3 regions of the Enterobacter sp. HK169 genome follow, and region 3 is predicted to be linked to each of the others. Evidence: predicted binding sites of a transcription regulator. Region 3 holds the regulator's gene; each other region holds the start of a gene.

The links. The regulator Fur, encoded in region 3, represses iron uptake genes when iron is present. The targets are predictions, from matches to a motif close to ATAATAATGAGAACNACTATCAA.
Region 1: the regulator Fur is predicted to act here: its motif matches at 2,640-2,662, upstream of EnteroDNA1_RS07750 (Nramp family divalent metal transporter).
Region 2: the regulator Fur is predicted to act here: its motif matches at 3,393-3,415, upstream of bfd (bacterioferritin-associated ferredoxin).

Annotation. Positions count from the first base shown of each region.
Region 1 covers NZ_CP017087.1:1,632,646-1,637,985, reverse strand. The annotation lists gene EnteroDNA1_RS07760 (sensor domain-containing phosphodiesterase) at 1-1,121, shown strand, start outside; gene EnteroDNA1_RS07755 (NupC/NupG family nucleoside CNT transporter) at 1,166-2,353, opposite strand; gene EnteroDNA1_RS07750 (Nramp family divalent metal transporter) at 2,702-3,940, shown strand; gene EnteroDNA1_RS07745 (DUF2502 domain-containing protein) at 3,973-4,326, opposite strand; gene mgrA (L-glyceraldehyde 3-phosphate reductase) at 4,454-5,340, opposite strand, start outside.
Region 2 covers NZ_CP017087.1:2,529,172-2,534,511, reverse strand. The annotation lists gene fusA (elongation factor G) at 1-2,015, shown strand, start outside; gene tuf (elongation factor Tu) at 2,085-3,269, shown strand; gene bfd (bacterioferritin-associated ferredoxin) at 3,450-3,644, shown strand; gene bfr (bacterioferritin) at 3,717-4,193, shown strand; gene EnteroDNA1_RS12070 (prepilin peptidase) at 4,177-4,650, opposite strand; gene rpsJ (30S ribosomal protein S10) at 5,031-5,340, shown strand, end outside.
Region 3 covers NZ_CP017087.1:4,239,113-4,244,452, reverse strand. The annotation lists gene seqA (replication initiation negative regulator SeqA) at 1-363, opposite strand, end outside; gene ybfF (esterase) at 547-1,320, shown strand; gene ybfE (LexA regulated protein) at 1,449-1,736, shown strand; gene fldA (flavodoxin FldA) at 1,892-2,422, shown strand; gene fur (ferric iron uptake transcriptional regulator) at 2,713-3,159, shown strand; gene chiQ (ChiQ/YbfN family lipoprotein) at 3,301-3,627, opposite strand; gene chiP (chitoporin ChiP) at 3,675-5,072, opposite strand.

The DNA.
Region 1 (5,340 bases), 1.9 Mb from region 3:
TGGAATTTTTGAGCCGCCATTATGGGATCCTGATGCGGGTCCATTGCAAACGTACGATCGCCACGTCGCTGCAGCCTCTCCTGCAAAAAGATGAGACGCTCTTCCAGCTTCCCGGAAGCGAGCTTGTGCTGGTATTACTGGGCCCGGGAACCGCTGAGCGCCTCCAGCATATGGTTGATCGACTGAACAGCCGTAAGATTTTTTGGAACAACACCGGGCTGGATATTGAATTCGGTGCGTCCTGGGGAATGGTCGAAAACGGCGAAAAACTGCACCACACGCTGGGGCAGCTGAGCTGGCTGGCCGAGCAATCCTGCGGAGCAGCAAACAACGTGCTTGCGCTCACGAATAGCCTCGAGGCGGCATCAGGGCAAACGACAGAGCGAGTCCTGATGCTGGCGCGGATTAAGCATGCCCTGGAGGCGGGCCAGTTCCATTTATACGCGCAACCGATCCAGAAGGCGGACGGGAGCGGCTACTACGAAATTCTGGCGCGTATGGAGAGCGAGGGCGAGATCTTCACTCCTGACCGCTTTATTCCGTTGATTGCCCAGTTCAACCTTAGCCACCGGTTTGATATGTGCGTCATGGAGAAATTACTGCTGTGGCTGCGCGATCACCCTTCAACGCAGGCTGGCGCTCGTTTCTCCGTTAATCTGATGCCGCTTACGCTGATGCAAAAAGAGGTGGCGTCCGAGATTTGTGCGCTCTTTGAACGCTACGGCGTTGCGCCTCAGTCCGTCGTGATTGAGATTACCGAAGAGCAGGCCTTCTCAAATTCAGGCAGCAGCATCCACAATATTCAGCAACTGCGGGATTACGGTTTCCGGATTGCTATAGATGATTTTGGTACCGGCTACGCCAACTACGAGCGCCTCAGACGCCTGCAGGCAGACATCATTAAAATTGACGGCTGCTTTATTAAAGACATTTGTACCGATGATATGGATGCGATGATCGTGCAGTCGATGTGTAATCTGGCGAAGACGAAATCGCTGTGCGTCGTAGCGGAATACGTCGAAACACCGGCGCAGCGCGAGATGCTGCTTCGCTTCGGCGTGGATTACCTGCAGGGCTACCTGATAGGCAAACCCAAACCGCTGGAAGAATTGCGGGCATAAAAAAACCGGGAGCCAGGCTCCCGGTTTTTGTTTAACGCTAAACGTTAGAGTACCAGTGCCGCGATAGAAGCAGACAGGACGCTCACCAGCGTAGAGCCGTAAACCAGCTTCAGGCCAAAGCGAGAAACCACGTTGCCCTGTTCTTCGTTCAGACCTTTAATCGCGCCCGCGATAATCCCGATGGACGAGAAGTTCGCGAAGGAGACCAGGAACACGGACAGAATGCCTTCCGCGCGCGGAGAAAGCGTGCTGGCAATTTTCTGCAGATCCATCATCGCAACGAATTCGTTAGAAACCAGTTTGGTTGCCATGATGCTGCCCACCTGCAGCGCTTCGTGAGCCGGAACACCCATCACCCAGGCAACCGGGTAGAAGATGTAGCCCAGAATACCCTGGAAGGAGATACCCAGCACCGCGGCGAACAGGGCGTTCAGCGCAGAAATCAGCGCAATGAAGCCGATCAGCATGGCGGCAACGATAATCGCCACTTTGAAGCCCGCCAGAATGTACTCACCCAGCATTTCGAAGAAGCTCTGGCCTTCGTGCAGGTTTGACATCTGAATGTTCTCTTCGCTTGCGTCAACGCGGTACGGGTTGATCAGCGACAGAACGATAAAGGTGCTGAACATGTTCAGAACCAGCGCCGCAACAACATACTTTGGCTCCAGCATGGTCATATACGCGCCCACGATAGACATGGACACGGTAGACATTGCGGTTGCCGCCATGGTGTACATGCGGTTGCGGGACATTTTGCCGAGAATATCTTTATACGCGATGAAGTTCTCAGACTGACCGAGGATCAGGGAACTGACGGCGTTGAAGGATTCCAGCTTGCCCATGCCGTTCACTTTGGATAACAGGAAACCAATTCCACGAATAACGAACGGCAGAACGCGGATGTGCTGCAGGATACCGATCAGCGCGGAGATGAAGACGATAGGGCAGAGAACCTTCAGGAAGAAGAACGCCAGACCTTCGTCGTTCATTTTACCGAAGACAAAGTTGGTCCCTTCATTGGCGAATCCGAGCAGTTTTTCGAACATTTCGGAGAAGCCTTTCACGAAGCCGAGGCCTACGTTGGAGTTCAGGAAGAACCACGCAAGTAAAACTTCAATGACCAGCAGCTGGACAACATAACGGATACGAATTTTTTTGCGGTCTGTGCTGACCAGCAATGCAAGTGCAGTAACGACAACAAGTGCCAGGACAAAATGAAGGACGCGGTCCATATTTGCTCCAAATATGAGGCAGGTTTAATTTTCGTGCACATTCTATGTAACAAGCGAAAAGAAAACGAGATCGAGGACACACTATAGTTACATCCTGTGACGAGTCTCAAAAATAGTGATCCACAATACATTTTTGTTATGTTAGGTAAATGAGTGAAAAGTTAAGTTTGTGTGCTAGTCTTCACAAAAGCGCGCGCGATTTTAGTTTCTGTTAGATCGCCCCACTTACCCGCCCGTCTATCGTTCAAAGCTATCAGAGAAATCACTGTAAACAGCATAAATGATCTTGATAATCATTCTCATTTTGATAGCATTAAACATAGCAAAGGCTATATTTCAGAGGCAGTAATGACAAACAGTCGCGTAGAGGGTAGCAGTGGCAGAGCCGCGCGCAAGTTGCGGTTCGCATTAATGGGACCTGCGTTCATCGCTGCCATTGGCTATATCGATCCAGGTAACTTTGCGACCAATATTCAGGCCGGGGCCAGCTTCGGCTATAAGCTGCTGTGGGTGGTCGTCTGGGCTAACCTGATGGCGATGCTGATTCAGATGCTCTCAGCAAAGCTGGGGATTGCCACGGGTAAAAACCTGGCGGAGCAAATTCGCGACCATTATCCGCGTCCGGCCGTCTGGCTCTATTGGGTCCAGGCGGAAATCATCGCCATGGCCACTGACCTCGCTGAATTTATCGGCGCAGCGATCGGCTTTAAGCTGATTCTGGGCGTGTCGCTGTTGCAGGGGGCGGTACTGACCGGGATTGCCACTTTCCTGATCCTGATGCTGCAGCGTCGGGGTCAAAAGCCGCTGGAGAAGGTTATCGGCGGTCTGCTGCTGTTTGTCGCGGCGGCCTATATCGTCGAGCTGATTTTCTCACAGCCGAATCTGGTGCAGCTCGGCAAAGGTATGGCAATCCCAAGCCTGCCAACCTCGGAAGCGGTGTTCCTGGCCGCCGGGGTATTGGGGGCGACCATCATGCCGCATGTGATTTACCTGCACTCCTCGCTGACCCAGCATCTCCACGGTGGAACGCGCAAAGAGCGTTACTCCGCCACCAAATGGGACGTGGCGATTGCCATGACCATCGCGGGGTTTGTCAATCTGGCGATGATGGCTACCGCAGCCGCCGCTTTCCACTTTAACGGCCACACCGGTATTGCCGATCTCGACCAGGCCTATCTCACGCTGGAGCCCTTACTGAGCCATGCTGCCGCCACGATATTTGGTCTCAGCCTGGTGGCTGCCGGTCTCTCTTCTACGGTAGTGGGCACGCTGGCAGGCCAGGTGGTGATGCAGGGGTTTGTCCGCTTCCATATTCCGCTGTGGGTTCGTCGCTCCGTCACCATGCTCCCGTCATTTATCGTGATTCTGATGGGGCTTGATCCTACGAGAATTCTGGTCATGAGCCAGGTGCTGCTGAGCTTTGGTATCGCGCTGGCGCTGGTGCCGCTGCTGATCTTTACCAGCAACAAAACCCTGATGGGCGAACTGGTTAACTCAACGCTGGTGAAACGGACCGGGTGGGCAATCGTGGTGGTGGTAGTGGCACTGAACCTGTGGCTGCTTATTGGCACCGCATTGGGGCTCTAAAAGAAAAAGGAGCCGGGAGGCTCCTTTTTGTATTAATGGTGACCGTGGCCATGACCGTGGCCGCGTCCTTTCCCGCCGCGATCCCAGCCGCCGCGACGGTCGTCACGATCGTTCCAGCCTTCACGGTAGCCGCGCTCATACGCGTTGTCTTTATACCAGCCGCGGTGTCTGCCGTTATCATGTTTCCACCAGCGGTCTCCGCGCCACTCATAGTGACGGTTCCAGTAGTCACGGTCGCGCCAGTAGCCACCGTCCCAGTATCTGCCGTAATCGTCACGATCGCCAATTTGTAATTTTACTGATGGCAACAGGGTGATTTCGCCCGCATTGGCGATCAGCGGGGCTGAAGCCAATAATACCGCTGCAAGAATCAGTGACCTGAACATACTCTTTCTCCTTCACGATCGGGGCCCTTGTGGGGCCTGTTAACGCAATATTACGAGTTGGTAAAGCCTCGTTTCATCGCCTCAACTCCGAATTCCTGAATGGGAGCACTTTTTGCTAAAAGTGATTCTATTTTGAGCTGTTCAGGATCGTGTCAATACGGACAAGTTCTTCCGCAGAGAAATGGCGCTTTTCCAGCATCCCCACGGCATCATCAATCTGGGCCGTTTTACTTGCCCCAATCAGCACTGACGTCACGTTCTCATGGCGTAATACCCAGGCCAGCGCCATCTGGGACAGCTTCTGACCGCGCTCTTCCGCAATGGCGTTCAGCTTTCTTACCTTCTCCAGCTTCTCTTCGGTGATCTGGTCAGGGTTCAGGAACTGACTGCCGCTTGCCGCGCGTGAGTCTGCCGGAATGCCGTTGAGATAGCGGTTGGTCAATTGTCCACCGGCCAGCGGCGAGAAGGGAATGCAGCCGACCCCTTTTTCCTGCAGCACGTTCAGCAGCCCCTCTTCCGGCGCACGTTCAAAAAGAGAGTATTTCGGCTGGTGGATCAGGCAGGGCGTACCGAGATCGTCCAGGATATCAATCGCCTTGCGGGCCAGTTCTGCAGGGTAGTTGGATAACCCGACGTACAGGGCTTTTCCCTGGCGCACCGCATGGTCAAGCGCTTTCATGGTTTCCAGCAGCGGCGTTTGTGGGTCAGGACGGTGATGATAGAAGATATCCACATACTCCAGCCCCATGCGCTTCAGGCTCTGATCGAGGCTTGCCAGCAGATATTTGCGTGACCCCCAGTCGCCGTAAGGGCCATCCCACATGGTATAACCTGCTTTGGTAGAGACGATCAGCTCGTCGCGCCAGGGCAGGAAATCCTCCTGCAAAATACGGCCGAAATTACGTTCGGCCGATCCCGGCGGCGGGCCATAGTTGTTGGCAAGGTCGAAATGCGTAATGCCCAGATCGAACGCGCGCTGTAAAAGTTGACGGCTGTTTTCGATAAGCGTGGTGT
Region 2 (5,340 bases), 1.7 Mb from region 3:
CCGGTGTAAACCATAAAATCGGTGAAGTTCATGACGGCGCAGCCACCATGGACTGGATGGAACAGGAGCAGGAGCGTGGTATCACTATCACCTCCGCAGCGACTACTGCATTCTGGTCAGGTATGGCTAAGCAGTACGAACCGCATCGCGTAAACATCATCGACACCCCAGGGCACGTTGACTTCACCATCGAAGTAGAACGTTCCATGCGTGTTCTTGACGGCGCGGTAATGGTTTATTGCGCAGTTGGTGGTGTTCAGCCACAGTCTGAAACCGTATGGCGTCAGGCGAACAAATATAAAGTTCCACGCATCGCGTTCGTTAACAAAATGGACCGTATGGGTGCTAACTTCCTGAAAGTTGTTGGCCAGATCAAAACCCGTCTGGGCGCGAACCCTGTTCCGCTGCAGCTGGCAATTGGTGCTGAAGAAGGCTTCACCGGCGTTATCGACCTGGTGAAAATGAAAGCCATCAACTGGAACGATGCAGACCAGGGCGTTACCTTCGAATACGAAGATATCCCAGCTGCAATGCAGGACCTGGCTGACGAATGGCACCAGAACCTGATCGAATCCGCTGCTGAAGCTTCTGAAGAGCTGATGGAGAAATACCTGGGTGGTGAAGAACTGACTGAAGAAGAGATCAAAAAAGCTCTGCGTCAGCGCGTTCTGAACAACGAAATCATCCTGGTAACCTGTGGTTCTGCGTTCAAGAACAAAGGTGTTCAGGCGATGCTGGATGCGGTAGTTGACTACCTGCCATCCCCAGTTGACGTTCCTGCGATCAACGGCATCCTGGACGACGGTAAAGATACTCCGGCTGAGCGTCACGCAAGCGACGAAGAGCCATTCTCTGCACTGGCGTTCAAAATTGCTACCGACCCATTCGTGGGTAACCTGACCTTCTTCCGCGTTTACTCTGGTGTGGTTAACTCCGGTGACACCATCCTGAACTCCGTGAAAGCGGCGCGTGAACGTTTTGGCCGTATCGTACAGATGCACGCTAACAAACGTGAAGAGATCAAAGAAGTTCGTGCGGGCGACATCGCTGCAGCTATCGGTCTGAAAGACGTGACCACTGGTGACACCCTGTGTGACCCGGATCACCCGATCATTCTGGAGCGTATGGAATTCCCTGAGCCGGTAATCTCCATCGCAGTTGAACCAAAAACCAAAGCTGACCAGGAAAAAATGGGTCTGGCTCTGGGCCGTCTGGCGAAAGAAGACCCATCATTCCGCGTATGGACTGATGAAGAATCTAACCAGACCATCATCGCTGGTATGGGTGAACTGCACCTGGACATCATCGTTGACCGTATGAAGCGTGAATTCAACGTTGAAGCGAACGTGGGTAAACCTCAGGTTGCTTACCGCGAAGCGATTCGCGCGAAAGTTACCGATGTTGAAGGTAAACACGCTAAGCAGTCTGGTGGTCGCGGTCAGTACGGTCACGTTGTGATCGACATGTACCCACTGGAGCCGGGCTCTAACCCGAAAGGTTACGAGTTCATCAACGACATCAAAGGTGGTGTAATTCCTGGCGAATACATCCCAGCCGTTGATAAAGGCATCCAGGAACAGCTGAAAGCGGGCCCTCTGGCTGGCTATCCGGTTGTTGACATGGGTGTTCGTCTGCACTTCGGTTCTTACCACGACGTTGACTCCTCTGAACTGGCGTTTAAACTGGCTGCGTCTATTGCCTTTAAAGAAGGCTTTAAGAAAGCAAAACCAGTTCTGCTTGAGCCAATCATGAAGGTTGAAGTAGAAACTCCTGAAGAGAACACCGGTGACGTTATCGGTGACTTGAGCCGTCGTCGCGGTATGCTGCGTGGTCAGGAATCCGAAGTAACTGGCGTTAAGATCCACGCTGAAGTTCCGCTGTCTGAAATGTTCGGATATGCAACTCAGCTGCGTTCTCTGACCAAAGGTCGTGCATCATACACCATGGAATTCCTGAAGTATGATGATGCGCCTAACAACGTTGCTCAGGCCGTTATTGAAGCCCGTGGTAAGTAATCCACAGGATTAAAACCTAAGTCCCGTGCTCTCTCCACAGGGGAGAGCACTATAGTAAGGAATATAGCCGTGTCTAAAGAAAAATTTGAACGTACAAAACCGCACGTCAACGTTGGTACTATCGGCCACGTTGACCATGGTAAAACTACCCTGACTGCTGCAATCACTACCGTTCTGGCTAAAACCTACGGTGGTTCTGCTCGTGCATTCGACCAGATCGATAACGCACCAGAAGAAAAAGCTCGTGGTATCACCATCAACACTTCCCACGTTGAATATGACACCCCGACTCGCCACTACGCACACGTAGACTGCCCAGGCCACGCCGACTATGTTAAAAACATGATCACCGGTGCTGCGCAGATGGACGGCGCGATCCTGGTTGTTGCTGCGACTGACGGCCCAATGCCTCAGACTCGTGAGCACATCCTGCTGGGTCGTCAGGTAGGCGTTCCTTTCATCATCGTGTTCCTGAACAAATGCGACATGGTTGATGACGAAGAGCTGCTGGAACTGGTAGAGATGGAAGTTCGTGAACTGCTGTCTCAGTACGATTTCCCGGGCGACGATACTCCAATCGTTCGTGGTTCTGCTCTGAAAGCGCTGGAAGGCGAAGCTGAGTGGGAAGCGAAAATCATCGAACTGGCTGGCTTCCTGGATTCTTACATCCCAGAACCAGAGCGTGCGATTGACAAGCCATTCCTGCTGCCAATCGAAGACGTATTCTCCATCTCCGGTCGTGGTACCGTTGTTACCGGTCGTGTAGAGCGCGGTATCATCAAAGTTGGTGAAGAAGTTGAAATCGTTGGTATCAAAGAGACTGCGAAGTCTACCTGTACTGGCGTTGAAATGTTCCGCAAACTGCTGGACGAAGGCCGTGCTGGTGAGAACGTTGGTGTTCTGCTGCGTGGTATCAAACGTGAAGAAATCGAACGTGGTCAGGTTCTGGCGAAGCCAGGCTCAATCAAGCCACACACCAAGTTCGAATCTGAAGTGTACATCCTGTCTAAAGACGAAGGCGGCCGTCATACTCCGTTCTTCAAAGGCTACCGTCCACAGTTCTACTTCCGTACAACTGACGTGACCGGTACCATCGAACTGCCAGAAGGCGTTGAGATGGTAATGCCAGGCGACAACATCAAGATGGTTGTGACTCTGATCCACCCAATCGCGATGGACGACGGTCTGCGTTTCGCAATCCGTGAAGGCGGCCGTACCGTTGGCGCGGGCGTTGTTGCTAAAGTTCTGGGCTAATTAATTATCCCCGAATAAAAAAAAGGACGCTTCGGCGTCCTTTTTTGTTTTCTGCCGCTCAGTTACTGTCACAAAATTTCGCATTTTTTGCCTGCTCCCGCCCCGTATTGTGGCGTTTGTGCTATTGTAATCATAACCATTCTCACTTACACTTTGCGCATAATTTGAACGGGAGTCTCTATGTACGTTTGTTTATGTAATGGTGTAAGCGACAAGAAAATACGTCAGGCCGTTCGCCAGTTTCAGCCTCAGTCATTTCAGCAACTACGCAAATTTGTTCCGGTGGGAAATCAATGCGGTAAATGTGTACGTGCTGCGCGAGAGATCATGCAGGACGAATTGATGCAGATCCCGGAATACAAAGAGATCGCGTAAGCGCCCATCTTTTTTTTGACATCCCTGTAGCCCGATCTACGCTTCAATGAGTGGAAGCGGAGGGACTATATAATGAAAGGTGATGTTAAAATCATAAGTTATCTCAATAAATTATTGGGAAATGAGCTTGTCGCAATTAACCAGTACTTTCTTCACGCGAGAATGTTCAAAAACTGGGGGCTTAAACGTCTGAACGACGTTGAGTACCATGAATCGATCGATGAAATGAAGCACGCTGATAAATATATCGAGCGTATTTTATTCCTTGAAGGCATTCCAAACCTGCAGGATCTTGGAAAGCTGGGCATCGGAGAAGATGTCGAAGAGATGCTGCGTTCCGACCTCAGGCTGGAACTTGAAGGCGCCAAAGATCTCCGTGAAGCCATTGCCTATGCCGACAGCGTACATGACTACGTTAGTCGCGATATGATGATCCAGATCCTGGCCGATGAAGAAGGTCATATTGATTGGCTGGAAACGGAGCTGGATCTGATTGCTAAAATCGGTCTGCAGAACTACCTTCAGTCGCAGATTAAAGTGGAAGAGTAACCACCGTCTTCCAGCCTACGCATAAACCCGCTGCTGCCAGAAATGGCCCAAAAGGCAGTGGGTTTTTTAATGCTCCCTTATCGCCGGTGAGTAACGAAAACACAAGAATGCTAAGTAGCGCCATAAGCGCAGCGAGTAACGCCAGCGTAGGCAGCATGCACCAGCCATGCCACGCACCAAGCGCCGCCAGGTATTTTACATCGCCGTATCCCATCCCTTCACGCCGGCAGATAAACCGATATCCCCAGTAAATAACGGCAAAGCCGACATATCCAGCCATCGCTCCCACCACTGCACTTGGCAGAAAATCAGGTTGGACGCAGAGCTGAAAGAGCAGGCCCGCCCAGAGCAGCGGGCAGAGAAACTTATCCGGAAGCAGTCCGTAGCGAATATCTGCACGGACGAGAAAGGCAGTCAGCGAAAAATAGACCAGCAAAAAGGGGAGGGTGGTTAACATGGAAAAGGCCTCAAAGGGGTTTGAGCGCATCCTCGCTATAATCGGCCTGGGCGGCAATCTATAAAAACGACACTTGCGTAGGGGCTCGAGACAAAGCCTTGAGAAGGGATACATTGCGTAAAAAGTTGCGCGCCCTTACGCATACTGCGCCTCTGGCGCTTAATTTCTAAACGGCACTTGCGTCTTGTCCAGATTTACGTATAATGCGCGGGCTTGTCGTAATTGACGGCGGGTTCAATCAGAACCAGAGTAGCTCATTTTGTTACTCAACAATGCTCCCAATTGGGGAGCTACGTAAGAACGGTTACACTCTCCCATCAATCGTAATGGGTTTGAGGAGTAATCATTTTCGTTTATAAAATAATTGGAGCTCTGGTCTCATGCAGAACCAAAGAATCCGTATCCGCCTTAAAGCGTTTGATCATCGTCTGATCGATCAATCAACCGCGGAAATCGTCGAGACTGCTAAGCGCACTGGTGCGCAAGTCCGTGGTCCGATCCCGCTGCCGACCCGCAAAGAGCGCTTCACCGTTCTGATCTCTCCGCACGTCAACAAAGACGCGCGCGATCAGTACGAAATCCGCACTCACAAGCGTCTGGTTGACATCGTTGAGCCAACTGAGAAAACCGTTGATGCTCTGATGCGTCTGGATCTGGCTGCCGGTGTAGACGTGCAGATCAGCCTGGGTT
Region 3 (5,340 bases):
GTAGACGCGAGTACGGCCGTGAAGCGACTCGGTCGCTTCAGCAAACGCTTTGTTATCCAGTGAGTAAAGTGTAGACAGCACCAGCATAAAGCGGTTAACCGCCTTTTTCTGCTCCGCGTATTCATCGGAGAGCAGCAGCTCGCGCATCGCGCGCACTTTATCTTTTGCCGGCGTCACGGCAGGTTTTGCTTGTGCAACAACGCTCGGCTGAGACACGACATCTTTGGTGACTGGGGTAGCAGGCTGTGAAGCGGCGGAAATTTTAAGCATGCGCCGTAAAATGTCGGACGCGCTCTCCCCGATATGCCGCGTCTGGCTGGCAATATACTGATAGAGTTCGTCATCAACTTCGATTGTTTTCATCTTAATCCAGTGCGATATCTTATCTGAATACAAGTCATTGGGATTATAAGGTCAAATCCCAACAGCGGATAGCGTCAAACCAGGTTGGCCGCAAAAGTCAGATTAAACTGGAACCTTGCAGCCGGGCGGCAGAATGGTCAACATGATACCCTAACCTGACATACGTAAAAAAAGAACTTTGCCATGAAATTGAATACCCGAGCGCAAACTGCACAATCGCCGAACAATAATTCTCCCATCGTACTGGTTCACGGGCTTTTTGGCAGTCTGGATAACCTGGGCGTGCTGGCGCGCGATCTGGTTACCGACCACGATATTTTACAGGTCGATATGCGCAATCATGGTCTTTCCGGGCGTTCCGACGAGATGACCTACGCGGCGATGGCGCAGGATCTGCTGGATACGCTGGATGCCCACGACCTGCAAAAGGTGACCCTCATCGGGCATTCAATGGGTGGCAAAGCGGTGATGGCCCTGACGGCACTGGCCCCGGACCGTATTAGCGGCCTGGTGGTGATTGACGTCGCGCCCGTGGATTATGACGTCCGCCGTCACGACGAGATTTTTGCCGCCATTAATGCGGTCACAAAAGCGGGTGTCGCGACGCGCCAACAGGCGGCTGCCGTCATGCGTGAGCATCTTGATGAAGAAGGCGTCGTGCAGTTCCTGCTGAAGTCGTTTGTTGACGGCCAATGGCGTTTTAACGTGCCGGTACTCTGGGAGCAGTACAATAACATCGTGGGCTGGGAAACCGTCCCGGCCTGGCCACACCCTACCCTCTTTATTCGCGGTGGAAACTCGCCTTACGTTACCGACGCGTACCGCGACACGCTGCTGACCCAATTCCCGCAGGCTCGCGCCCACGTGATTGCCGGTGCCGGGCACTGGGTGCATGCGGAAAAACCGGATGCTGTACTGCGCGCCATTCGCCGCTATCTCACTGATACTGCAAATTGATTAAAAAGAAAGCGACTGGAAGGCTGCGGGCTTCCAGTCGTTGGCGTGCCGTTTTTGGTGATGTATGATGGCGCGCTTATCGCCCGGGCATTAGCAGGGCGGCGTGTTTCCCCCGAAGTCTCAGAATCATGGCCAAAGAACAAACGGACCGTACGACACTAGATCTGTTCGCGAATGAGCGTCGCCCGGGACGACCCAAGACGAATCCGCTTTCGCGCGATGAACAGCTGCGTATCAATAAACGCAACCAGCTTAAACGCGATAAAAATCGTGGGCTTAAGCGTGTCGAACTGAAGCTTAACGCCGACGCCGTCGACGCGCTGAACGAGCTGGCTGACGCCCGAAATATCAGCCGCAGCGAGCTCATTGAAGAGATGTTGCTCGTCCAGCTTGAGACGTTACGCAGCCAGGCATAAGTCTGAAAATCCCCTTTCTCACCCTTTTCATGTAGCACAGAGTGCAGTCCTGCGCGATAGCTGTTTCCGCAGGGTTGCCAGTTCTGCTATTATTGCCCTTATCCGTGGCCGAATTGCGCCACCATACTATTAAGTTTCAAGAGGTTATTTTACTCATGGCAATCATCGGCATTTTCTTTGGCAGTGATACCGGCAATACCGAAAATATCGCAAAAAACATTCAAAAACAGCTCGGTAAAGACGTTGCTGATGTGCATGACATCGCCAAGAGCAGCAAAGAAGATCTGGAAGGCTATGACATTCTGCTGCTGGGTATCCCAACCTGGTACTACGGTGAAGCCCAGTGCGACTGGGATGATTTCTTCCCGACGCTGGAAGAAGTGGACTTCAACGGTAAGCTGGTCGCCCTGTTTGGCTGTGGCGATCAGGAAGACTACGCCGAATACTTCTGTGACGCGCTGGGCACCATCCGCGATATCATTGAGCCGAACGGCGCGGTTATCGTAGGCCACTGGCCGACCGCCGGTTACCACTTCGAAGCGTCTAAAGGCCTGGCCGATGACGATCATTTCGTAGGCCTGGCCATCGACGAAGACCGTCAGCCAGAACTGACCGCAGAGCGCGTTGAGAAGTGGGTGAAGCAGATCCGTGAAGAACTGCACCTGGATGATATTCTGAACGCCTGATTTTATCGCGGCGCAACTGCGGTTGCGCCCATGCTCCAGGTCAAACCGATTAAATTAATCGCTACAATCTTTTAACTTTTTCGCCCAGACCTGTACAATGTCTCCCTGATAAAACGTGGTTTTCCATTGAGCAAGTTTGTTGGTGATACCACGTTTTTATAAGCATATTTTGCCTGAGACTTGCAGTTTTCATTTAGCCATGGCAGTTCTATAATGAGACGCATTATCCCGGGTGCATTTTCTGTCACTTCCTACAGAAGTGAATCGTTTAGCAACAGGACAGATTCCGCATGACTGACAACAATACCGCATTAAAGAAGGCTGGCCTGAAAGTTACGCTTCCTCGGTTAAAAATCCTTGAAGTGCTTCAGGGTCCAGACAATCACCATGTCAGTGCGGAAGACCTTTATAAACGTCTTATCGACATGGGTGAAGAGATTGGGCTGGCTACCGTCTATCGCGTGCTGAACCAGTTTGATGACGCGGGCATTGTTACCCGTCATAATTTCGAAGGCGGTAAATCTGTTTTCGAACTGACCCAGCAGCAGCACCACGATCACCTGATCTGCCTCGATTGCGGCAAGGTCATTGAATTCAGCGATGATTCCATCGAAGCGCGCCAGCGTGAAATCGCGGCGCGTCATGGCATCCGCCTGACGAACCACAGCCTGTACCTTTACGGTCACTGCGCTGAAGGCGATTGCCGCGAAGACGATCACGCGCACGACGCGAAATAATAAGATTCATACTCTGAGCCAGCCGCAAGGTTGGCTTTTTTTTTGCCTGGAAAAAGCCCGGTGGCGCTGCGCTTACCGGACCTACGGGCTATGACACCTTTGTAGGCCCGGTAAGCGCAGCGCCACCGGGCGTAAAGCAACTTATTTATTGTTGTTGCGTATCTCGTTCCAGATCTTATCGCAACGCTTCTCCACTTCCTGATCGTTACCGGTTTTACGCGCCTGAATGCAGGCCTGATAATCCATCACGCGGACGTTTTCCTGCGTCGCGAACTGCTCATGCGCTTTCTCTTTCTTCAGCACGTTCAGCACGCTCTGACAGGCCTGAATTTTCTCCGGCGATCCTTCCGCAGTATTTATGCAGGCGCTATACGCTTCCTTCAGACGGGAGTCCTCTTTCGGCGCCTGATTCTGAGCACACGCCGCCAGCCCTGAAGCCAGCAACGCGACGATTACGATTTTTTTCATCATGTGCATTCTCCATACCGGCGGGACTCAGCCCGCCGGTGCGTTTATCAGAAGATGGTGAATGGGGCAATAACCATGAATTTCACGTCACGCTCATCCTGGAAGATGTTGCCGTAACCGCCCGCATAGCTCGGGATATCGGAGTGGTTGTCATACTGGGTGAAGTGCAGTTTGAACATCGTGCCTTTCGCACGGCCATCCTGCAGGGTATAGATAGCATCGAGGCTGTAGGAAGACTCTTTCAGGCGATAGTTGGGATCGTAGTATGCGTCCGGCGTGGCCATATCGGCAGGTTTTGCGTCCCAGGCGTAAGCGTAAGAAGCGCCCACCGCCCAGCCAGGCAGGTTCCAGTTTTTCAGGTCATACATTGCGCCGAAGAAGACCGCTTTCTCGCCGTCGGCGTTGAAGTCTGAGCGGTTATCCCACCAGATATCAAGACGACCGTTGGAGGAGGCGTAGGTCGGGGTCATACGCTGCAGGAAGTAGCCCTGCTGCCCTTCCGCCTTCACCCATGTGCCTTCCAGACGCAAATCAACCTGACCGACCTTGTAGCCGAAGGTTAACGCCTGTAGCCACGCGGTGCCGTCATAAATGTCGTTGACGCCACCGTTGCTGACTTTGTCGCGCGTACCGTAGAACTGGTAGCTGGTGCTCAGCGGGCTACCCGCGACATCGAATTTATAGCTGGCCTTAGCAAAGTACTGATCGACATAGCCCTGTGCCTGACCAAATGCCGCTTCCAGCACCAGATCGTTTTTGAAGTCGTACTTCGCGCCCAGCGAGTGCAGGTAATCGACTTTGGTTTTTTTATCGTTCTGGTAGAACTTGTCCATTTCGATGTGCCACGGTGCTTTGTACTCGTTGGTCCACATATAGGAGAAGCTCAACGCACCCGCATCACCGTAGTCAAAGTTCGCCCCGGCTTCGGCACCCTGATAGGTACCCGGCATAAAGCTCCAGTGCGGTGCTAACAGAGTCTGGCCAGTTGGCTGAATATAACCACCGCGCGCCCAGACCGGACCGTATTTAAATTTTGCAGCGGCTTTGTAAAGGCTAATGCCGCTCTTATCCCCGGACCAGTCTTCTTTATAGGCTTTGTTGCTGGAGGAGAAGGCAATTTCGTTCGGGTGGGCGCTGTCGCCGTTTTCCGCCATTTCAATCGCGGTAAACGCAGCAATATCCAGACCGAACATATCCGCGGCATAGCCTGACTGGAAGTCCAGGTTGGCGTTCCAGGTGGAGTGAGAAAGGTTGGTTTTGTATTTGTCTTCGGTGACGTCTTTACGGTCACGTTCACGCTGCCAGTAATAAATACCGCCCGTGAGGGTAGAATCATCGATGAAGCCCGCCGCTTTCGCCTCTGGTGTCACCACCAGACCCGACATTGCTGTCACACCGGCAATAGCCAGCGCCAGCGCACTACGTTTGCCACTGAACGTACGCATAGATTATTCCTCTTTGACGAATTAAAACGCCTGAAGCGGCGTAAATAAAAAAGACCAAATGGTCAGGGGTAGTTTTAAATACCCTCGAATTAACTACCGTCTTTAGGTTATTTTTCGCGACGCGAATTATCAATGCTTTTTAGCGGACAAAAGTCAGGACTATGACGAAGTGCACATAATTGGTAGCGCTTTGTAACATTTGTGAGGAGGCGAGGAATGGCGGGGGATTATCAGGTATTTCAGTGGCTAGACGTGAGAATTCTTTCCT